Regions from separate parts of the Ensifer sp. 22521 genome, predicted to be linked through region 3. Evidence: predicted binding sites of a transcription regulator. Region 3 holds the regulator's gene; each other region holds the start of a gene.

Region 1 (5,898 bases), on a different contig from region 3:
CCGTACGTTCATTGACAGCCACTCCGAGGGGGTGATCATCAAACCGTTGCAGGGTTCTGGCGGTCGAAACGTCTTCCGGGTGGGTACCAGCACGGAGGGCAATCTTACCCAAATTGTCGAGGCTGTCGGCGTCGTCGGCTATCTTATCGTGCAGAGCTACCTTCCGAAGGCGTCGGACGGCGATACGCGGTTGTTCCTGATGAACGGACGACCGCTGCACAGGGGCGACGTCTATGCTGCGTTCAGACGCGTGCCGCCCAAGGGAGACGTCCGGTCCAACATCCACGCAAGCGGCACTCCAAAGCCGGCCCACATTACGAAGGAGATGCTGGCGATCGCCGAGACGCTACGGCCGAAGCTGGTTGAAGACGGCATGTTCCTGGTCGGCCTTGATATCGTCGGCGACAAGCTTCTCGAGATCAACGTATTCACGCCTGGCGGCCTCCAGACCATTCGCGAACTCCTCGACATCGATTTCTGCGACGAGATATTGGACTCGCTGGAAAACAAGGTGGATATCAAAAAGACCTATCGGGGATCACTCAGCAATCGGATCCTGTCAACGCTTTGAATTGGCGGCCCAATCCGTCGCGCGCTCCACTTTCGCGCAATGTGTTGACGGAACAGAACCGCCGATCCGGATGTTACTGTCCGCGAGTGGCAGGCAGAGCCCGTTTGCCGCATAGGGCGACAAAGGAGATAGCGTTTCTGTGAATTTTCTACACCAGATTGTCTCTGACGTGCAGTTGATGCTTCGCCGGCCGCCGCGCATGCAGTACGCGGCCTTGTGTTATCGCTTTCGCAAAGACAACACACTGGAGATCCTTCTCATTACCAGCCGGGACACCGGACGCTGGGTCATTCCGAAGGGCTGGCCGATGAAAGGAAAGCGCGCGCATGAGGTGGCTGCGAGAGAAGCCTTTGAAGAGGCTGGCGTGAAGGGCCCCTGCCAGAGGTTTCCTTTCGGCCACTACTTCTACAAGAAGAGGCTGGACCATGGGCTCAAGATCTCCTGCAGGGTTCAACTCCACCCCCTGGAAGTCACGCGCATGCGCGGGAAATTCCCCGAGAAGGGAGAGCGAAAGCTCGCCTGGTTCGACTATCGGGAAGCGGCGAAGCGTGTCGCCGAGCCTTCGCTGCGCGACCGGATACTCCGTTTCGGACAGCAACGCGTTCCCTAGAGCCCCGCGCGTTTGGTTTCCAGAGCATCTTTCCGCTTCAAGTGATTCCACTTGAATGCGGGATGCTCTAGTGGACGCTGGCGACCTTGACGGCGTGGGCGAAATCTTCCGCCACCAGCTCACTGATCGCGATCAACACCTCCTCCACCGAAAACCCGGAGTCGATCGTCTCGCGGATCAAAAGCTGGAGGTCAAGTTCAACGACGTCCCGGCAATCCTCGAGCCGTTCCTCAGATACCGTGATGCTCTGCAGTTCTTCCATCGCGAGACTCCTCTTGACGTGGATTCTGCTGGTTCGCCCTCGCAAGCTTGTTCGCACGACCTTCCAACCCTTGGGAGGAGGTTTGAGTTCCGGCGAGAACTCCTCGAAGAGATCAAAGAAAGAGATTCGCTGCAACGCCTTGCGGTCGCATTGAGCCGCCTACCGGTCGCGGTTGCCTTGACGGCGTGACCGCCCTGCATCTCTCGACGGTTCTTCCGGCCCTTCCCAGCCAAAGACGCTGCGACCGCCGAACTCTTGCGATTGTCGAAACTCGCCGGCCACGATCTCCTTGAGATCCGGGCCGGTCACGTATCTCTCGAACTGGCGAGCCTGATCGTCGAGGCGCTTGAGAACCTGCATCTCTTCGTCACGACCGAGCTTCGCTTTCGACACGGCGGACTTCATCACCCGGATTGTCTCGTCGTAGACTTTCAGGGGGACCGGGAATGGGTGGCGATCCTTGCCTCCGTGGGCGAGCGAGAAGCGCGCCGGATCGGCGAACCGGCATGGCGCACCGTGCACCACTTCGGCCACCATCGCCAGCGCCTTGACGGTGCGCGCCCCAACGCCCGGCACCAGCAGGAGATGCTCGAAATCCTCTGGGCCACGGTCGGCGGCCGCAGCGAGCGTGGCATGCAGGCGTTTCATATTGACGTCTTCTTCGCGCACGTCGTGATGTTCAGGCATAATCAGATGCGGCAGCATTGGCTGCGCGCTTTGCTTAGTCACCCGCCTTGGCTCGATGGCTGCGACCTCCCGGACGATCCGATCCGGCCCCAGCGAAGCCAGAAGATCGAGCTGGCTATTGCGCGAGGCCGCGGCGCGGCGGTCGGCAAGGTTGACGATCTCGCCCTGCCGCGCGCCTTCGATCGCCGTGTGGGGCGAATCCACGAAGCTGGTGATCCCCTCCGAAAGCCAATGGTAGCGCCGGGCCTGCCGCTTTTCGCCGTTCATGCCCTGTTGCACGATGACCCATTTGCCGTCGTCGGTGACGATAAAACCGTGCAGGTAAAGGTCGAAGCCGTCTTGAACTGCTGCACTGTCGACCTTTGCGACGAGGCGGCTGGTTGTCGCCAGGCCACTTCCATCGAGGCCCACGCGCTCGCCAATTGCAATCAGCTCGCCGGGGGTCTCCCGGGAATTCCGCCCTCGACCGCCACAGACATGAATACCGAGTTCGCCTGACAGAGGCGACAAACCACGCTTCAGGGCGCCGATGACGCTGGTGGTGATGCCGGAAGAGTGCCAGTCCATGCCCATGACGCATCCGAAAGACTGAAACCAGAACGGATGTGCCAACCGCCGAAGAAACTCGTCTCGACCATATTCGATGACGATCGCCTGGGTGATGATCGCACCAAGTTTCGTCATGCGCTCGCCAAGCCACCGGGGAACCCGGCCACCGTGAAGCGGAAGATCTGCACTGCCTGCTCTCTGGACCATCCGGCTCTTATACACCGGCAGATGGTGCAGTCACACAGGAAAGTTCTCTAAACGTTCTCATTTGCGCCGGCAGTCGGCGAGACCACGGTCGCAAGCCGAATGGTCATGACGAGACCTTGCCCCCATGAAGGTTCGACTTCGCCAGCTTGAGTAAAACCTCAGCGCCACGACCTACACTACCTTTGCGCTTAAGATAGGGTTCAGCAATCGGCGATATGCTCCGCACCAAATGGCATTTGAACAGGTTGCAGAATGAGTGAGTTCCAAAACAGAGCTGTTCGATTGATGGTTGCCTCCTTAGGCGATGCTTCGACCAGCGATATCTCCGTACGTCGCACGAACGTTCTGACGACTGCGCTGGAACTCTATGTTGTTGCCTTGGGGGGATCGCACGAGCAGCTTGAGACCGCCATCGCGAAAAAGGAAAGCGACGCGCCGAGACGTATTTGGTAATCGGCGATCTGATGATGGAGATTAAGCCACATTCACGACATCGACGTCACGCAGGCAGCGCACAATGCTCTCGACAGCGGCTTCCGTGAAAGGACTTCCGCCTAAACTCCGCCCCTCCCGGTCGGCTTCCCGCTTCTCCGGCACCGCGTAGCAATGGTCAGTTAGAAGCGGGCGGCCAGGAAGTTCAATTGGACGTTCAGCCAATACCGGGCCTGTCTGGTCGCGGATTGAACCTCATGCCCAAACTCCTGGGTGTAGCGGCCTTCACACATCGTCGTGTCGACCACCCACAATCCGCCCGCGTAAATCGCCATCAGCAGGAAACCGCGCATGGCGGAGCAGAATGAACATTCGATATTTCTAAATTATTAATGCGGGACGTGATCCGCGATTTATGTCGAGCGGACCGCCTCCGGTCGGCTACCGCCCACGCCCGCGTCCAAAAAAAGAGCCTCCACTAGCCAAGCAGAGGCCCAGAGTCAGGCTTGCGATTGGCCGCTGCAGCGGGGACTGCGACGTCGGCGCAACCGCAATCGGAAAAGGCTGACAGAGGCTTCATCCGAAGGCAATGAACCTAAACGGTCTATCGGATAACCAGCCAGGGCTAGACGGAACACCTCCACGGCAGTAGCGATTGAACGCCCACAGGCGATCCGCTGGCGTGCGCGCGAGATTGTGCGGCGGCCTCCGCGCTCACGGCCCAATGATGATTTGATCGCTCAGCGTTACCTTCTCGAAGTCATTGATCAGAACATCGGCACGTACCTGCCAGGTGCCCGCCAGCGGTATGTTCACGCGCTCGATCCGCCAATCTGCGTCGCCGCTCCGCGCTGCCGCACGTTTGAACGGCTCGATGCCGGAATCAGGCTTGGATAGGACGAGCGTCACCTCCTTGGCGGCAAGCGGTTCGACTTCGCCCGTGGCGAGGTTGATCGATACGTCGACCTCGCCCACCCGTCCGGGCAAGACCTCAACGAGGACCATCGCCTTGTCCGTGTGGATGTGAACGCTTGCAGGCCGAACCGCCAGAGCTAAGAGCACGCGCGACGGCGGCGTGAAGCGCCAGCAAGAAACGGCGCCGAAGATCAGGACGACGATCAGTGTTTCCGCGGCGATCGAGCGGACCAGCCGCTTCGCCGAAGCCCGCTCGCCAGCCATTACCGGTTCCGTCAGGCGCCAGCGATTTGCAAGCGCCAACAGAAACAGTCCGAACAGCAACGCCATCTTGACCATGAGCACCTGGCCATAGGCAGTTTCCAGCAGCGCTTGCGGCTTCTCCACCTGCACAAAGGCCAAGATGAAACCCGCCACGATAAGAACAACGAGCACGTAAGGGACGAACGCCGAGAACCGGCCGAGCGCCTGAAGAGCCATCGGGTCTTCGCGCCGCAACGCGAGGCCCAGGGGAGCGAGCGCTCCAACCCAGAGACTTATCGTGGCGACGTGCAGGAAGACCGCCGGACGCATCAGCCATTGCGGCTCGGCTGTCGATGCATGGCCGCTCAGCGACAAGGCGACGGATGACGCGATCAGCGCGACGAGAGATGACAGTCGAGCAGACCGACCCTTCGCCGGCAGAGCGATGGCGGCCACACAAAAGGCAGCGAAGGCGGCAATGGCCGTACCGCCGAAGCTGGTTGCCATCGCCGTGGACCAAACGACCGGCTCGACAATTTGCGTCACGGAAACGCCCAGTGCATCGAGCCCCTGAAAACCCACAGCGGCAAGTGCGCCGAGAAGCCCTATACCGAGCGCTGCTGCAACGACTTTGCACCCTGATCGCGAGCCAAAGAGCAGCCAGTGGCGCGAAAACACACCGCCGACGCCGATGAACAGCCCCACGTAAAGCGCGAGCTTCGATAGGAGGAGACCGGCGCGCACGGCCCAGTCGATCTCGTCTTCGTTCATGAACGGAGCGGTGCTGGCCGCGCCGACAGAAAAGACGACCGATCCACCGATCGGATGCCCGTCGGTAGAGGTCACGCGCCAGCTGAGCACATGTGTGCCGTGCCCAAGATCGGATGGCGCCGCGATCACGACCACTCGATCCTTCAGGTCGAACCGCTCGAGCGGGATCGCTGTTCCATCCGGTCTGACGAGCTTTAAGGACAACGGCGAAACCGGCTCGCTGAAGGTCAGCACGTAGACCGATGGCGCGGTGCCGACGACCGCGCCATCCTGCGGTTCACTTGTGTTGAGCGATGCGTGGGCGAAGGTCGCGGCGGCATGCATGAGGATCCCGCAGAGCGCGATCACCACCAGCCTCGCAAGACGAGTGAAGCTCGATGATACCAGCATCATGCGTGATCTCCGGTCACTTGGCCCTCGCCCCCACGTTGCGCTGCTCAGTGCCCGCTTTTCTTTTCAAGCAGCTTGATGCCGGGCGCCGGATATTCGAGATCGTCACTCGACTTGCCTTCTGCCGGGACCTCGATCCAACGCTCGGTCGCGCCATCAGGGCACTCCTGCACCAGCGGCACGTAGAGTGTCTTGCCGACTGGCAGGCCCTCAGTCAGAAACGCGCGGAAGACAAACTCCTCATATTCGTCGTCGGCCAGG
Region 2 (5,898 bases), on a different contig from region 3:
CCATTCTGTTCCTCAAGAGTTGCGCTGGGCTATATGTGGCTGACTCCGGAAACAACCCTCAGTGGTGCGCAAGACCGAGCAATCGGCACGAAAGGTTTGACATGCGGCAAATGACGATCCTCCGCCTCCTTAGCGGCGCAGCACTGCTGGCTCTCGCCGCAGTCAGCGGCAGCCACCAGGCCTTCGCGGAAGACAAGGTCGCCGCTGTCGAGGAAAGCGAACCCTTTGACATCAAGACGGTGAATACTTTCGCCGGCGCCTTCCTCGCTGCCCGTACCGCCGATACGGACCGCGACTTCGCGTCCGCCACCGAGCTCTACAAGATCGCGCTGCAGTTCGAACCAAACAACAACGACGTCAAGCAGCGGCTGATGATCACCCTGCTGATGGCCGGCCAGTTCGATGAAGGCGCCAAGATTGCCGAGCAGCTGAAGTCAGACCCGGCCGTCGAGCGCATCACCACCGTGATCCGCGCGATCGAAGCGATCCGCAAGCGCGAGTATCGCAATGCGCAGAAGCTCCTCAACTACCAAGGCCCCAACGATCTCGACCGGCTGATGAACGGCCTGCTTTCCGCCTGGGCGAAGTTCGGCCAGGGCAAGCCGAAGGAAGCGCTGGCACAGATCAACGGCCTGGAGGGCCCCGACTGGTTCCGCGTGTTCAAGAACTATCATGCAGGCGCGATCGCGGTTGCCGCGGGCGACAAGCAGACCGCACGGACCAGGCTCAACGATGCCATTCTGGATCGGGAAGGCGGAAGTGCTGCGCCTGACACCTTCATGCGGGCGGTCGAAGCGCTCGCTCGTTTCGAGGCGCGCGAAGGCAACAAGCAGAAGGCGCTCGATACCGTCGCCGTCGGCGAGAACATGGTCAACAACTACACGCCGCTGCAGGCGCTGAGGACCGACATAGAGAACGGTGTTCCGCAGGAACAGCAGGTCAAGAATGCCAGCCAGGGTGCTGCGGCCGTGCTCTTCTCGATTGGTGCTGCGCTCAATCGCGACGGCGCCGAGGATATCGTTTCGCTCTATCTGCAGACCGCCCGCCGGCTCGACCCCGACAGCGCCGACATCCTCGTGATGCTCGGCGGCATCGCCGAAAACCTGAAGAAGCCGAACGAGGCGATCGAGCTTTACAAGGCTATCCCGGAGACCTCGCCGATGCGGCGCGTCTCTGAACTGCAACTCGGCCTGAGCCTGGCCAGCATCGGGAAAGTCGACGAAGCGAAGAAGCACCTGAAAGCGCTGATCGACGTCGATCCGAAGAACATCCGCAACTATCTCGCCTATGGCAGCGTGCTCTCCGACGCCAAGGACTACAAGGAGATGGGCACGCTCTACGACCAGGCCGTCGAACAGATCGGACCGGTGCCGAAGCGCAGCGACTGGACCGTGTTCTTCCAGCGCGGCATTGCCTACGAGCGCCAGAAGCTTTGGGACAAGGCCGAACCGAGCTTCAAGAAAGCGCTGGAACTCAACCCGGACCAGCCGCAGGTTTTGAACTATCTCGGCTATTCCTGGGTCGACATGAACATCAATCTCGACGAAGGCCTCGAGATGATCCGCAAGGCGGTCGAACTGAAGCCCGACGACGGCTACATCGTCGATTCGCTCGGCTGGGCCTATTTCCGCATGAACCGCTTCGACGATGCGGTGGTGGAACTGGAAAAAGCGGCTGAACTGATGGCCGGCGACCCGACGATCAACGATCACCTCGGTGACGCATACTGGCGCGTCGGCCGCAAGCTCGAAGCGGTGTTCCAATGGACGCAGACGCTTGAGCTGAAGCCCGAGGAAGCCGAGATCCCGAAGATCAAGGCGAAGATCGAAAACGGCCTGCCGCCGCTGAAGGAAGAGGTTCCGGCCTCCGCCGATGCCAAGGAAACCGCGCCGAAGAAGGTGACCCCGGAAGCGGAAGCGCCGGCGCCGGACAAGAAGTCCTGATCGATCCATGATTGATGACGGCATCGCGGGCTTCACGCTGACGCGCGCGGCGCCCGCAAAGATCAATCTGGCGCTCCACGTCGTCGGCCAGCGGGCCGACGGCCACCACCTTCTCGAAAGCCTCGTCACCTTTGCCGATCGCGGCGACAGGATCGGCTTTGCATCGGCAGACGCCGACCTCTTTACCGTATCGGGGCCCTTTGCCGCAGAACTGCCCATGGATGCCAGCGCCCAGGGCGGCAATCTGGTCCTAAAGGCGCGAGACGTCCTGCGTGAGGAACTGCGGTCCCGCAACCTCGCCGCTACCGGCCCTGTTCATCTGCATCTCGAAAAGAATTTGCCCCTCGCCTCTGGCATCGGCGGCGGCTCCGCCGACGCGGCGGCGACGCTTCTTGGGCTTCTCCAACTTTGGCACGCCGCGATCGAACCCTCCCGCCTCGATGCAATGGCATTGGCGCTCGGCGCCGACGTACCGATGTGCCTCGCCGGCATTCCTCTCGTGGCGAAAGGCATCGGTGAGGACATCACGCCGCTTGCCGACCTTCCATCCCTGCCCCTCGTACTGGTCAATCCGCTCGTTGCCGTTTCGACGCCGGTGGTGTTCCGGACGCTCCCGAACAAGACCAATGCGCCGCTCGTTTTGCCTCAGGCTTCGGGAACGCTCGACGCGTGGCTGGCGGCAATGGCAACGATGCGCAACGATCTGCAGCCGCCGGCGCAGCAGCTGCAGCCCGTCATCGGCGACGTCTGCCAGTCGCTGATGGAGGCCGGGGCCCTGCTGGTTCGGATGTCGGGCTCAGGCGCCACTTGCTTCGGCATTTTCGACAACGGTGAGCGTGCGGCTGCGACAGCGCGTACTCTTTCGGAGGCGCAGCCCGGCTGGTACGTTCTCGCCTGCAACACGATAGGAAGAGGCAAGTAGAATGGCTGGCATCGACGAAAAACGCCCCTTCGTTCCCGTCGGAATTGCTGTCCTCACGGTGTCCGACACCCGCACGCTCGCCGACGACAAATCGGGCGACACGCTGGAGGCGCGGGTGCGCGACGCAGGTCATCGCCTGGAAGCGCGCGCGATCGTGCCGGACGATCGGGCGCAGATTTACGACCAGGTGAAGGCCTGGACGCTCGAACCGACGATCGACGTGGTGATCACGACCGGTGGCACGGGCTTCACCGGCCGGGACGTGACGCCGGAGGCGCTGGAGCCGCTGTTCGAAAAGCGCATGGACGGCTTCTCCGAGGTTTTCCATCGGATCTCCTACGAGAAGATCGGCACCTCGACGATCCAGTCACGCGCAACTGGCGGCGTTGCCAACGCCACCTTCATTTTCGTTCTGCCCGGCTCACCCGGCGCCTGCCGCGATGCGTGGGACGGCATATTGAAGCAGCAGCTCGATTACCGGCACATGCCCTGCAATTTCGTCGAGATCATGCCCCGGCTCGACGAGCACCTCAAACGCGGTTAAGCCCGGATCCTCCACGTCCCATCGCACTTTCGGCCCGTCTGTTACCTTTGGAACTGACAGCCATTTTTCGTGCCTTTAGCGTCCGATCATCAGCCCACCGAAGATCGGACGCCGCACGTTTCTCTTCAGGCTGCAAAGACGCCTCCCCGCCGATATCCCCGGGCGGGGAGAACAAGGGGATACGACGTGCAGCCAGAATGCTGCCCGGCAAGAAATTTACCAGACAAGGTCATTTGAGAGCCACCTTGAGGTGCCGTCCCCTGGGACTGGCACCTTTTTAGTGCACGGTGGTCAGGAGCGTCCCGGCGTCGGCTTGCTTTCGGTGACGACCCAGGCCGGAACGAGCTCCGTCGAGAGTTTGCGGACCGCCCGGACATTCGTCATGTCGCCGAGGCATCGATTGCCATCGGCCGCTGCGAGCGCATCATGTTTGTTCACCAGGAAACCCGTTTCCAGCGGCTTTCTTCGCCGGATCAGGCGGCGGAAGAACGGTTTGCGGTGCATTCTGGAATCGGAGAAGCGCGCGGGCGCCCTGTTGAGCGAGACGTATTCGGCAAGCTCGTCGATCCACCGGCCGATCGGACGGGCACCGGGTTCGAGCAGCATCAGCCATTCGCCGCGCGCCGAACGCACGACGTCGCCGAGATTCCAATCGACGTGAAAGCGGCAGCCGGCCGCTTCCGCCACACGCGACGAGCCGTCCTTGGAGCCGTGATCGAGGACAATCACATCACTGACGAGGCCCTCCACGGCGCCGGCGACGAGCACCGACAGCGTCTGCACCAGCTCGGCTTCGTTGTCCCGCGTTTCCATGATGATCGTCAGCATAGCCCGTCCTACCGCATCACACTCACAATTGCTACATGCACTGCTGGCTTGGCTGAAAACCAAACCGGGGAGCACGAAACTCCAAACGTACTGCTCCCGCTTTTTGTTCTTGAATTGTTCTCGTATTCGCGATAGGAAAATAATCAGAACAAAACGGGATCAAAGATCTGATTCCGGGGAGATTCCAATGAACGAGCTGTCTCAGATCAGGCAGGGTGCGCTTGCGCCCGCCAATACGGCAGATGTCGCCGAAGCGATGATGAGCGCAACAGGCTTGCGGATCGATATCGACCGCCGCCGCGGACGCGGCGCCGGGCTCAACACGTCCGGCCGCTTCGAGCCGCAGGCGCGGGAAAGCTTCGACGACGGCTGGGAAAGCCTGGAAGATCTGCCCCCCTTCAAGACCGAAGTCCAGGTCGAGAAGCCGCGGACGGTGATCACCCGAAATGAATCTCCCGATATCTCCTTTGACCGTTCGATCAACCCCTATCGCGGATGCGAGCACGGCTGCATCTATTGTTTCGCCCGCCCCACACACGCCTTCATGGGCCTGTCGGCGGGTCTGGATTTCGAGGCGAAGCTCTTCGCCAAGCCGGATGCCGCGCGGCTCCTGGAGCGCGAACTGGCGCGACCGGATTACAAGGTCAGGCCAATCGCCATCGGCACCAACACCGATCCCTATCAGCCGATCGAAAAGGAATGGCGCATCATGCGCCAGATCCTCGAAGTGCTGAGGGACGCCAACCACCCGGTCATGATCGTCACCAAATCGGCGATGGTCACCCGTGACATCGACATCCTCGCGCCAATGGCCGAGAAGGGACTGGCGCGGGTCGGCATTTCAGTCACCACGCTCGAGCGCAAGCTGGCGAGGACAATGGAGCCCCGCGCCGCAACGCCGCCCAAGCGGTTGGAGGCGATGCGTGCCATTGCCGAGGCCGGCATCCCCGCCGGGGTTCTCGTCTCTCCGATCATCCCGGCGCTCAACGACCATGAGATCGAGCGGGTTCTCGAAGCGGCAAGGACGGCCGGTGCGACGGAGGCGAGCTATGTGCTGTTGCGCTTGCCGCTCGAAGTCAGCCCGCTGTTTCGTGACTGGCTTCTGCGCAACTATCCGGACCGCTACCGCCACGTCATGTCGCTCGTCCGCTCCATGCGTGGCGGCAAGGACTATGACGCCGAGTTCGGCAAGCGCATGAAAGGCGCCGGCCCCTATGCCTGGCAGATCGGCCGCCGCTTCGATCTCGCCACCAAGCGCCTCGGCTTCAACCCGACACGCCGCCAGCTTCGCGACGATCTGTTCGTGCCGCCGCTCGGAACGGGGGTGCAGCTCTCGCTTCTTTGAAGGTTTTCCGGAATGGCCTGCGTGATGGCTGTTCCGGGTTTGTGGCCAGCGATAGGCACCGAGGATGCCCGGGGGCAATGGGGGAGTTTTCGTTACCGCCCCTCAGGCAACCCGGTGTGAACGCTAGAAGGTCGCAAAACAGTTCCGGTGCCCCGCCCCCGCCTGGGGCATCGGCCATCCCCCCGTCCGCCGCCGCACTCGGACCTGGGGGCTTGAAGAGAATCGGTCGATCATGCGAATTAGACTTATGTCTCGCAGGTCGTCCGATTCTCCCCTTTTTCCCGATATCATCGAAGCACCCGATTTCAGTTTTGAA
Region 3 (5,898 bases):
CACGATATCCCATCCGTCCGCCGTCGCCGGCGTCGGCTGGCTGTCTGGTGGGCGCGCTGGCGCGGACGAGCCAATTCTTCGAACGGCTCGTGAACCGGAGCTATTGCGGTCAACCGTCCCGGATGCCTCGGCTTCGATTCTCTGCCAATTGATTCCCAGCGAAGCGGCTGAACCCTTTGTTGAGGGAGGCCGCCGAAAACTTTTCGGCAACCCATCAAACGCATAATGCGGTCGCGAATCAGGATGGGAACGCATGGCCAAAGCCACTACGAAACGTCGAAGCCGGAATTCCGGTCGGAGCAGGGGCAAACAAGGCGGTATGGCGCCGTGGTATCTGGCCGCCGCACTCACTGTCGGCGGCGTGGTCGCTTACGATCATCGCGCCGAACTGAAACATTGGCCGGTGGTATCGGACGTGGTCGCGTCCACGTCCCGACACGAGTCGAGGCCGAAGCCCGTTCGTGTCGCGCAGAAAGCGGACGAGCGTCCCGCGCAACAGGCGGAGAAGCGGAAGCCGAATCCGGTGACAAGAGTTGCCCTTGCCGCTCCGGTGCCGTCCGTTGACGTCGGCGCCAAGGCGCCGACACCCGTGGTGCGGCCCAGTGAGGAAGTGAAGACGGCATCCGTTCGCACGGATCAGTTTTATTTCTGCGGGATTCGCAACGACAACTGCGTGATCGACGGCGCCACCTTCCTGTACCACGGCGAAACGATCCGCGTCGCAGACGTCGATGCGCCGCGTATTCGCCAGGCAAGCTGCGACAAGGAACGTTCGCGCGGCTTCTATGCCAAGCAGCGCCTGCGCGAATTGTTGAATGCGGGTGACTTCAGGCTGGAAACGGCGAGCGGCCGTCAGGATGCCAAGGCCGGTGAAAAGCTGCGGCTGGTCACCCGCGGCGACCAGTCTATCGGGCGTGTGCTCGTATCCGAGGGGCTGGTGCGGCCGTGGACAGGACACGCGACGCCCTGGTGTTGAGGCCACCCCAGATGCGATCGGCGGAGGTTCGCGATCGCTCTGTGGAAAGTATCCGTCTTACAAATCGACGGCGCGTTTTTCGGAAAATGCCTCTTGCGGTTTTTCTGCAATCATTCTAAATCCGCGCCAACGCTCGGTTATCCGAGCTGTGAGGCCTCGTGGCGGAGTGGTGACGCAGAGGACTGCAAATCCTTGTACCCCGGTTCAATTCCGGGCGAGGCCTCCAATAACTCTCACCTCATTTTAGTGCGGATAGACGTTCTGCCTCAGGGCAGAGCGATTGTGTGTGTTTGCCTCCACACGCCCGCACAAGCCACGTCTTCTAAGCCACTATCGGATCTTATCGCTTCGGTGAAATCGGTAGAGGGGGAACGATGACTCCGCTGACATCAGCCGCATCGGTAGCGTCCGTCATCATCAAAACGGAGGCAATCGCATATATGAAGACGAAACTTGTCCTGACGGCCTTGGCCCTCTTCGCTGCGACCACATTTGAGGCGCAGGCAGAGGATCTGGTTTTCAAGCTGAAGAACAACACCAACGCAGTGCTGACGAACTTCTATACGTCGCCTGTGGGCGTCAATGAGTGGGAAGACGATGTTTTCGGCCGGCAGGTGCTGAACCCAGGGGAAGACATGGAGATCACCATCGCCGACGGCCGGGAGGTCTGCAAGTACGACATGCGCTTCGAGTTCGAAGAAGGCTCCGGCCTCGATACGACCGAAGACATGCAGGACCTCTGCGAGCTCGGCGAGTACACCATCCACGAGTAAGAGGCGTGCCTTCAGGTCGCCTTCAATAAACAGAGCCTCGCAGCCGCAAGCGGTGGCGAGGCTCGGTCGGATGCCAGGTTTCCCTCGGAATCAGTGGTAGCGGCGGATCAGCCCGACGAGCTTGCCCTGGATCTTCACCCGATCGGGCCCAAAAATCCTTGTTTCGTAGGCAGGGTTCGCGGCTTCGAGCGCGATCGATGCGCCCTTGCGCCGGAAGCGCTTCAGCGTCGCTTCCTCATCATCCACGAGCGCCACGATGATATCGCCGGGATTGGCCGTATTGCCATTGCGGATGATCACCGTGTCGCCGTCAAAGATGCCGGCTTCGATCATCGAGTCGCCCTTGACTTCGAGAGCGTAGTGTTCGCCGTTGCCGATCATGTCGAGCGGTATGGTAATGTCGTGCGTGTTGTTCTGGATCGCCGAGATCGGCACACCGGCAGCGATGCGGCCCATGACCGGGACGGAAACCGATGTGTTGTCGGCCACGGGCGTGGGCTTTGGCGGTGCGGCAGGAGCGGCCGCTGGCGCCTTGCCGAGGCTGCCCTCGATCACGCTGGGCGAGAAGCCGCGGCGGGGCTGCTGCTGGCTTGACGCGTAGGCTTCCGGAAGCTTGATGACCTCGAGCGCGCGGGCTCGGTTCGGCAGACGGCGAATGAACCCGCGTTCTTCGAGTGCCGTGATCAGACGGTGAATGCCGGACTTCGACGCCAGGTCGAGCGCATCCTTCATTTCATCGAATGATGGTGGGACGCCTGACTCCTTCATGCGTTCGTGAATGAAGAGAAGCAATTCCTGTTGCTTGCGGGTCAGCATGGCACGTCGCTCCCAGAGGCGTGAAACAAATCAAGAACAGACACTATCTGTTCCATATGTGTTCCGCAAGTGCCTAAAATTCCGTGAATTCAGACAATTGGCGCGTCTGTGCGTGTCGATTGGTCACTTTTACGGGAGCAGAGCGGGTTTGGGCGATGATCGTGCCCAAACGGAGGGCCGTGGGGCAGCGCGTTGCGCGACGGCACGGCGATTCGAACGAATCGCGAGCGTTTTTGTGCAAAGAGGCTAGGCCGGCTGCGTGGCGGCGCAGGCGTCTTCGAATTCCTTCACCGTCTCGGCGCTGTTGTCTTCTGGAAGTACGGCATCCGCCGCATCGGTCGCGACCGGCCTGTCGCCATCATAGACGAACGACTGGATGTAGAACGCGATCGCACCCTTCCACACCTTGCGTCCATCGATCTGATGGCACGGCACGGCGCTCTCGAAATCGGTCTGAAGTTCGTCCACCGTGGCGGCGCTGAGCTTGACGTCAGGCATATTAGGCGACGCGACTATCGAAGCGAGAAGCAGGGCGGCAAGCACGGTGATCGTCCACTTTGATGCAAGGGTGGGACTACGGGGCGGTTAACGATGTGAACCGCGCTTTCGTTCCGAAGTCCAGCAAGCTTGGCGATCACTGTCATGTGTTCAACAGCTCTTTGAGTGCAGGCTGTGGCCGTTTTGCGCCAGGGGCACGCAGCGGCGAAGCCGCCTCAGCCTGGCGCGCCGTCCGCGCTGCAATCGCTTGGGTTGCGCCAAGTCGCGGCCTCGCTGCCGGCGTGCACAAATCCGTGTTGTGAAGATGCCGCACGTCTCGACAGGTTGCGGGAAAAATGGGGTGGTTGCATGCGTAGATTGTCGTTGGCGGTTCTCTGTCTGTTGGTGGCGGCGGGAGCGGCCGCTGCTGAAGAAGGGCGTTCGAATATCTGGAAGGAGATCAATGCCTGGACGGTGGGCTCCGATCCGTCCTTGGGCGGCTCGTGCTATGCGGCGACGAGCTACGACGGCGGAATGATCCTTCGAATCGGCTTTTATCCGAGAGGATCGGCGAACCTGGCGTTTCTTTCGATCGGCAATGCCAACTGGAAATCGATCGAGCCGCAGAGGGAGTATGACGTCGCCTTGCAGCTCGACCGTGGCCGCCAGTGGCCGGCTGTCGCGTTCGGCGTGGACCTCACAGGCTCGAAGGCTCTGGTCGTCAACTTCTCCAACACCGACTTCTTCACCGAATTCGTGCGCAAGAACACGCTGGCGCTGGCGTTCGAAGGGCGCGTGGTGGCGAGCCTCAGCCTGCGCGATTCGATGAAGGCCGTCAGCGAGATGTTCAAATGCCAGGAGGCGGTGATTGCGTTGATGCCAAACGGCGGGCAGGGGGCGGCCGCCGATCCGTTTGCGGGCGCTGGCGGGAATGCGCCAAACAATGACCCCTTTGCTGGCGGCGGCCAGACCAAGTCGTCGAAAGATCCCTTTGCCATGTGATCTTGGCGTGAGCGTCGTTCCGCTGGGAGGTGAATATTCCTAAGATTTTGCATGGGTGCGGGTTACCCACCCTCGACAGTCACGCGGCGACCTATCAAAATGCGGGCAAACGGGGGATTTGCATGCGTAGATTGCTGTTCGGATTGGTGAGCTGTCTGATGGCCACGGGACCGGCCGTGGCTGAGGACTCCGAGATCATCAAATGGAAGGAAGTCGGCGCTGGACCGTTGCTTCCGACACGTCGATGGAAGGCTCGTGTTTCATCACGTCGATGTTCGAAGGCGGAATCAGGCTGCGCCTGGGGTTCTATCCCAAGGGCTCCGAATCGCCGCTCTACATGAGTTTCGCCAGCGACGACTGGAAGTCGCTCGAGGTCGGCAAGGACTATGACCTGACGTTCCGCTTCGACAAGAGCGATCCCTGGAGTGCGGCGGCGACCGCCGCCGGCGACGAGAGCGGCAAGTTCCTCTTCGTGAACGTCACCGATGCGGAATTCCTGACGGGGTTCGTGCGCAAAAGGACGTTGGCGATCGCCTTTGACGATCGCGTTGTCGCAAACCTCAGTTTGCGCGGCACCGGCCCGGCGGCGGAAGAACTCCTGAAATGCCAGCGGGCCGTGGATGAGATCATCGCCGACGAGGGCCGCAAATCCAAGGAGAAGAAGTCCGATCCGTTCAACGCGCCGAGCGAGAAACGCTCAGCGCGTGATCCGTTCAGCCTCTAACCCGCGGCTTGCGTGAAGGGCGGAGGGCCCAGTCGTCGTCTGCCCGAGGCGAACCAGACGGCGCTGACGCCTGCCGACGTACGCTCATTAAAGTGAAGCACCGCCAGGGATGGCGGTCCATCGTCGGACTATATTCCTTGGGAAAATGGCGGACAGGGTGGGATTCGAACCCACGGTACGGTTTCCCGTACGCTGGTTTTCAAGACCAGAGCCTTAAACCACTCGGCCACCTGTCCTTGCCTGAAGTCGCAGTCAACTGCTTACCGGGCACGGCGTTATTGCGCGAAGCCCTGTCGCTTTGCAAGATTTAACATGCGTCGCTGAAAGATTTTCTCGATGGCCGGACTGGAGTGCGCGGGCACGCTCCGCCGGTAACCATCTGTAAACCATAACGCATGAAATCCGGCGCTGATCTGTGGATGAGTTCGCATTTTCGCCTTGTTGCTGTCATGTTTAATCGACTGTTCCGTTTCGGGACGCCGAGATTTCCGCTGGGGGCACGAGCGGAAGGTTTCGAGTACGGCTTATTCGATCGATGTTGTGGGACAGATGACATCCAGTAAAAATGCGGCATATCTGGTCAAGGGACTGCGCCTTGCGGCAATTCCTGCGCTGTGCGTAACGCTCGCGGCCTGCGGATCCACGTCGAGCATCAAAAAGAAGCCGCGGAGCAAGGAATACTTCGCCGAATCCGTTTACGGCGTGAAGGCGAGCCCGCGCGTTGCCACCGGTAACAACATCCCCAAGGGCGGCGGACGCTATCAGGTCGGCAAGGCCTATCAGGTCAAGGGCAAGTGGTATCAGCCGAGGGAAGACTTCGGCTACAACAAGACCGGTACGGCTTCCTGGTACGGCTCGGCCTTTCATGGTCGCCTGACCGCCAACGGCGAGGTCTATGACAAGGCCCATCTGTCGGCCGCCCATCCGACGTTCCCGCTGCCGAGCTACGCGCGCGTCACCAACATGGAAAACGGTACGTCCGTCATTGTGCGCGTCAACGATCGCGGCCCCTATGAATTCGGCCGGATCATCGACGTTTCCTCGAAGACGGCCGACATGCTCGATATCAAGCGCAAGGGCAGCGCGCAGGTGCGCGTGCAATATGTCGGCCGCGCGCCGCTTGAAGGCAA
Region 4 (5,898 bases), on a different contig from region 3:
TTCTGCTGGGTCGTCATTCGTTTCAAAAACTCCCTGTTTCGCGCCGGCCATTCTGGCCGGGGCCGGGTCAGTGAGGCCCGGGATAGACGGGGATACCGCCGGGTGGGTACATCCTGGTCCGTCCACGGAACGCAAACAGCCTCATGAAATGCGGTCGCAACAGAGCAAAGCCATGTTGCGTAATAGGGAGAAACCGCCTTTTGGAGATCGTTTGCTTTCGTGATGGTTTTCGGGCGCGCAAAAACACCCTCTGTGGATCAGTAGAAGGAACCTATCACAAAAAAGTGCCGAAATCAATAATTTGCTGCATGGCAGCCATCAAGCCACCATTCTCGCACCTGCGAGCGCAGTGCGGGTTTTTCCCCAGGTTTGGCGCGCTGGGTCGCGCTCGCTGCGTCAGCCTCGACGAACGATAGAGATCGTCCGTCTCAGTCGCCCTGTCCCGGCTCGGCGGAGAAGAACTTCTCGTACTTGCCTTCGACGCCGTCCATCTCCTTGGCTTCCGGCATCGGGTCGCGCTTGACCGTGACGTTCGGCCACTTCGTGGCAAAATCAGCGTTCACTTTCAACCACATATCAAGGCCCGGCTCGGTGTCCGGCTTGATCGCCTCGGCAGGACATTCCGGCTCGCAAACGCCGCAATCGATGCACTCGTCGGGATGGATGACGAGGAAATTCTCGCCCTCATAGAAGCAGTCCACGGGGCAGACTTCGACACAGTCCATATACTTGCAGCGAATGCAATTGTCGGTCACGACATACGTCATGAGGTACTCCAGCCAATGCTCACGTTTGATGGCAGACGGCAATCAATGGTGATGCTCATCGTCCGCGCATGCTAGGAATGTCCGGCGCGCATAGCTGCCGAAGCAAGACCGATGCACCCAACGTGGGTCTGTCAGGTAAAGGCTTTATGGACCCTTTGCAAGAATATTCAATGCGCGAAACGCCGCGGCAAAGGCAGAGTTTTCTAATCCTCGCGCGGATCGAAATCGGGTTTTAGCCGATCGGTATCCCGCCGCTCTTTCTTGGTCGGGCGTCCCGCCCCACGGTCGCGTGTGGCGAGATCAAATGCCGAGAGTTTCTCCTTAGGCAATTCCGGCGTGAGATCATCATAAAGAAGCCGCGCTTCCTCGTAGGGGCCACGTCGTTCCCCTGGAGCAAGCACGCGCACGGTCACGCTGCGGCGGTCGAGGACGAGCTCAAGCAGGTCCCCCGTCTTGACCTGAAACGACGACTGCGTCACGCGCTGCTCGTTGACGGCCACGCGGCCGTCCTCGATCGCTTTTTGCGCAAGCGAGCGCGATTTGATCAGCCGCGTGAAAAACAGCCACTTGTCGAGACGCTGGCGCGATGCCGGGTTGGACGTGGGCTGTTTTTCCATGACCTGCCTTACTTCTTCATCTGCTCCTTGAGCGCCGCGAGCTTGGCGAAGGGCGAATCCGGATCCACCGGCTTCTCGCGACGCGGCGGGCGCGCCTCGAACTTGCCCTGGCCGGGCTTGCCGCCGCGGTCGTGGCGATCATGGCGGTCACCACGGTCCTGGCGCGGACCGCCTTCCGACTTGCCGCCGTCATGGCGCTTGCCGCGCACCGGCTGGCCGCCCTTGCGTCCGCCCTCACGTCCCTCGCCCTGGCCTTGGCCTTGGCCATGTCCATGGCGCTGGCCGCCGCGACGCTGGTCGCCCTGGTGGCGACCGCCGCCCTGGCGCTGGTTATCCTGGCGGGTGCCGGGACGCCACAGCAGCACGGGCTTGGCTTCGACCGGTTCTCCGGTCTCGGCGACTTGAGCTTCGGCTGGTTGCACGTCGCTGGTGGCGACTTTGCCCTCAGCGTTCTCGGCCTCGGCGGCAGGTGCCTCAATGGCTGCGGTCTCGGCATCCGTCGCGCTGTCAGCAGCGTCCGCGTCATCGACGGCGGCAACCGGCTCGGAGGCGGCGGCAGCAGAGGCGGGCGCACCGTCCTGGCTGGCGAGGAAGGCCGCAGCCTCCTCGGCCTTGACGCTGTCGGCCCGATAGCCAAGGCCCTTCAGGATCTCTTCCATATCATCAGGCGTTGCGCCGAGGATCGAAAGCATCGAGGTGGTGGCGGTGAAACGACGGCCGTCATAGGCGCCTTCAGGACGCGGCTGCGCGCCGGGCTTCCACTGCAGCAGCGGCCGGATGAGATCGGCCAGGCGCTCGAGGATGTCGATGCGCACGGCGCGCTTTCCGAGGAAGCGGAAGCCGGCAAGCTTGTAGAAGGTGCGCTCGAAGGACGGATCGGTGACGACCGACGTACGGCCGGCAGCGAGCATCGGGATGAGGTCGCCATAGCCGGGCTTGTCGAGGCCGTCGTTCTTCAGCGCCCAGAGCAGCGTGATCAGCTCGGCCGGAGCCGGCTTCAAGAGCGCCGGAAGGAAGATGTGGTAGGCGCCGAAGCGAACGCCGTATTTGCGGATCGACGCGCGACCGTCCTGGTCCAGCGACTTCACGTCGTCGGCGACATCGCGGCGGAAGAGCACGCCGAGGTTCTCGACGAGCTGGAAGGCAAGGCCCTTGGCGAGGCCTTCGAGGTCTTCAGCGCGCGAGATATCGTCGAGCGGCTTCAGCACCGTACCGATGTGATGGTTCACGAAACGCTCGATGCGCGCCACGACATGCTCGCGGGCGTTCGCCTGCAGCTGATCGTCGGCAAGCAGGATGACGCGCGGACGCATGACATGGTCGCTCGCTGCCAGACGGGCGACGGGATCGCCGAGCCAGCGCACGAGACCATCCGACGAAAGCGCCAGGTCGTTGTTGCCCGAGGCGTGCAGACGTGCGGCCCGCGCCTCGAACTCGAGCGCCAGCGCCTTCTGGGCAGCGCCCTGCACGGCCTTGGCATCCGGGCCGTCGCCGCCGGTCGCCAGCGTAAACCGGAAACCGGTTAGTTGTCCTACGTGGTGTCCTTCGACGAAGACATCACCATTCACACTGATTTCAGCTTCCAGCATAGCATTCTCTCTCAGGCGCTTCATGAGCACAGATGTCCTGCGATCAACAAAGCGTTTCGTCAACCGTTCATGTAGTGCGTCGGATAATCGATCTTCAATTTCCCGCGTCTTTTCTTGCCAGTGTGTCGGATCGGCCAGCCATCCCGGCCGGTTCGACACATAGGTCCAGGTTCTGATCTGCGCGATTCGCGCCGAAAGTGTGTCGATCTCACCGTCGGTGTGATCGGCACGCCTGACCTGTTCGGCCATGAAGTCCTCGTTCACCGTACCCCGGCGAACGAGATCCGTGTAGATCGTCGAGATCAGATCGGCGTGCTGGGCGGGCGTGATGCGCCGATAGTCCGGCAGCGCGCAGGCTTCCCATAGTTTTTCGACGCGCTCGGCATTGGTCGTAATGTCGACGACCTCCGGGTAGCGGGCCAGATGCTCGAACGCCTGCTGGTCTACCGCAGGTAGCGCCCGGGCAAGGCCGGGAACTTTCGGCGCGGCATCGAGGCTCTTCTTCAAGGCGGTAAGCGAGGAATAGTCGAACGCCTTCGAGCGCCATTGCAGCACCTTGACCGCATCGAACTCGTGCGACTCGATGCGATGGACGAGCTCGTTGTCGAAAGGATCGACGCGACCCGTGACGCCGAACGTTCCGTCACGCAGATGTCGCCCGGCGCGCCCGGCGACCTGCGCCAGTTCCGCCGGGTTCAGGTTGCGAAACTGGTAGCCGTCGAACTTGCGGTCCTGCGCGAAGGCGACGTGATCGACGTCGAGGTTGAGACCCATGCCGATCGCGTCGGTCGCCACCATATATTCGACGTCGCCTTCCTGATAGAGCGCCACCTGCGCATTGCGCGTGCGCGGCGAAAGCGCGCCGAGCACGACGGCGGCACCGCCGCGCTGGCGACGGATCAGTTCGGCGATCGCATAGACTTCGTCGGCCGAGAAGGCGACGATCGCCGAGCGATGCGGCAGGCGGGTGATTTTCTTCGAACCGGCATAGAGCAGTTGCGACATGCGCGGCCGCTCGACGACGGTAATGCCGGGCAGGAGGTGCTCCAGGATCGGCCGCATCGTTGCAGCCCCCAGAAGCAGCGTCTCGCCACGCCCCCTCAGATGCAGGATCCGGTCGGTGAAGATGTGACCGCGCTCGAGATCGCCGGCAAGCTGCACTTCGTCGATCGCCACGAAGGACGCGGTCGTCTCGCGCGGCATCGCTTCGACGGTGCAGACCGAATAGCGGGCGCGATGCGGAGTGATCTTCTCCTCGCCAGTGATCAGCGCGACATTGTGATGGCCGACCCTTTCGACCAGGCGCGTATAGACCTCGCGCGCCAGGAGGCGCAGCGGCAGGCCTATGACGCCGCTATCATGCGCGATCATGCGCTCGATCGCGTAGTGCGTCTTGCCGGTATTGGTTGGCCCGAGCACCGCGGTTACGCCGCGGCCGCTCAGGATCATGGGGTGAACGGACACGTCATCGATCCCGGGCATTCAGAAATTACGACAGCGTCTTTTCACGCTGGCGGCAAACACATGCCCACGCACCGAGCCAAACGCAAGGGGCGCCGACAACTAAAACCATGTTCGGCGTCTCCCAGCCCATTGCACCACCTGTTGTGGTTGGCGCAATCGAGAACAGGAACAGCCATGGAACGAATCGGCGACGAATCGAAGACTCATCGCGATTCACTGTATGTTCACGACTACATATAGATTTCAACACCGAACGTTGCACCACATGCTGAATCTGACGCCGCGCGCTTGTGTTAGAGCCCACGACTCGCCTCAATTCTGGCTGTCCCATTGCCAGACAGGTCAAAGGATTCCGAATCCAAGACTCTGGAAAGCCTAGAAAATTTTTAACGAAATTCATCGCAGATTCGCTGGGCAGAGAGAATGAGAATCGCACCGAGCACCCTCGACCAATACGGGAGGATCCGATGGCGACTCGTGATACGCGCATCATTCCGCTTTTGTTCTCCACAAGATATAGTGTCTGCGCCGCGCGCCGGCAACAGAATCACGGGCGCAGCTTCGGGTCCAAATGCCGGGGGAACAGCCGTTTCTTCTCTCCGCCCTACACAAAAACGGCGCCCCGAAGGGCGCCGTTCAAAAGCAATGATGAGATCAAAAGGTCAGACGAAGAACTGTCCGCCATTCGCCGAAATCGTCGAGCCGGTGATGAAGCCGGCGTCGTCGGAGGCCAGGAACACAACGCAGCGGGCGATTTCTTCCGGCTCGCCGAGGCGGCCAACCGGGATCTGCGGGATGATCCGCTCGTTCAGCACCTTCTCCGGCACCGCCCGCACCATTTCCGTGCCGATATAACCCGGGCAGATGGCGTTGACCGTGATCCCCTTCGCCGCACCTTCCTGGGCGAGCGCCTTGGTGAAGCCGAGATCACCGGCCTTGGCCGCCGAATAGTTGGCCTGGCCCATCTGGCCCTTCTGGCCGTTGATCGACGAGATGTTGATGACGCGGCCGAAACCGCGGTCGCGCATGGCGGACCAGATCGGATGCGTCATGTTGAAGAGACCGGTGAGGTTGGTGCCGACCACCTCGCCCCATTGCTCGGGCGTCATCTTGTGGAACATCGCGTCGCGGGTGATGCCCGCATTGTTGACCAGCACTTCGACCGGGCCGAGATCCGCCTCGACCTTGGCGATGCCTTCGGCGCAGGACTGATAGCTGGAAACATCCCACTTGTAGACCGGGATGCCGGTTTCCTGCTTGAAGGCCTCAGCCTTTTCGTCATTGCCGGCATAGTTTGCGGCCACCTTGTAGCCGGCATTCTTGAGTGCGATGGAGATTGCCGCGCCGATGCCGCGCGACCCACCTGTGACCAATGCTACCCTGCTCATGCACGCCTCCCACTTGATCAGTTCAGTTTCTCAAAGGCCTTCTTCATCAGCTTTTCGCCGACCTGTCGTCCGT

The links. Region 3 encodes LexA, which represses DNA repair genes until DNA is damaged. Its sites were predicted from a motif close to TGTTCNNNNTGTGTTCNG; they were not measured.
Region 1: ACTJKE_RS26670 (DUF763 domain-containing protein) is a predicted target of LexA. The motif match lies at 2,928-2,945, and genes of this name have one in related genera.
Region 2: ACTJKE_RS00910 (PA0069 family radical SAM protein) is a predicted target of LexA. The motif match lies at 4,342-4,359, and genes of this name have one in related genera.
Region 4: ACTJKE_RS02960 (helicase-related protein) is a predicted target of LexA. The motif match lies at 4,602-4,619, and genes of this name have one in related genera.

Annotation. Positions count from the first base shown of each region.
Region 1 is NZ_JBQENM010000021.1:88,137-94,034, reverse strand. Features, by position in the region: gene ACTJKE_RS26685 (glutathione synthetase) at 1-571, shown strand, start outside; gene ACTJKE_RS26680 (NUDIX hydrolase) at 711-1,181, shown strand; gene ACTJKE_RS26675 (hypothetical protein) at 1,249-1,443, opposite strand; gene ACTJKE_RS26670 (DUF763 domain-containing protein) at 1,603-2,886, opposite strand; gene ACTJKE_RS26665 (hypothetical protein) at 3,139-3,339, shown strand; gene ACTJKE_RS26660 (copper resistance CopC/CopD family protein) at 4,033-5,640, opposite strand; gene ACTJKE_RS26655 (YcnI family copper-binding membrane protein) at 5,685-5,898, opposite strand, start outside.
Region 2 is NZ_JBQENM010000001.1:199,803-205,700, reverse strand. Features, by position in the region: gene ACTJKE_RS00930 (tetratricopeptide repeat protein) at 102-1,943, shown strand; gene ACTJKE_RS00925 (4-(cytidine 5'-diphospho)-2-C-methyl-D-erythritol kinase) at 1,951-2,865, shown strand; gene moaB (molybdenum cofactor biosynthesis protein B) at 2,867-3,409, shown strand; gene ACTJKE_RS00915 (hypothetical protein) at 3,701-4,237, opposite strand; gene ACTJKE_RS00910 (PA0069 family radical SAM protein) at 4,425-5,582, shown strand; gene ACTJKE_RS00905 (ribonuclease HII) at 5,830-5,898, shown strand, end outside.
Region 3 is NZ_JBQENM010000009.1:40,190-46,087, forward strand. Features, by position in the region: gene ACTJKE_RS15270 (hypothetical protein) at 1-93, shown strand, start outside; gene ACTJKE_RS15275 (thermonuclease family protein) at 320-976, shown strand; tRNA gene ACTJKE_RS15280 (tRNA-Cys) at 1,129-1,202, shown strand; gene ACTJKE_RS15285 (hypothetical protein) at 1,417-1,749, shown strand; gene lexA (transcriptional repressor LexA) at 1,840-2,565, opposite strand; gene ACTJKE_RS15295 (hypothetical protein) at 2,812-3,108, opposite strand; gene ACTJKE_RS15300 (hypothetical protein) at 3,229-4,044, shown strand; gene ACTJKE_RS15305 (hypothetical protein) at 4,247-4,768, shown strand; tRNA gene ACTJKE_RS15310 (tRNA-Ser) at 4,915-5,004, opposite strand; gene ACTJKE_RS15315 (septal ring lytic transglycosylase RlpA family protein) at 5,318-5,898, shown strand, end outside.
Region 4 is NZ_JBQENM010000002.1:184,190-190,087, reverse strand. Features, by position in the region: gene ACTJKE_RS02975 (CarD family transcriptional regulator) at 1-17, opposite strand, end outside; gene fdxA (ferredoxin FdxA) at 429-767, opposite strand; gene ACTJKE_RS02965 (RNA-binding S4 domain-containing protein) at 971-1,384, opposite strand; gene ACTJKE_RS02960 (helicase-related protein) at 1,393-4,422, opposite strand; gene ACTJKE_RS02955 (beta-ketoacyl-ACP reductase) at 5,100-5,825, opposite strand; gene ACTJKE_RS02950 (hypothetical protein) at 5,843-5,898, opposite strand, start outside.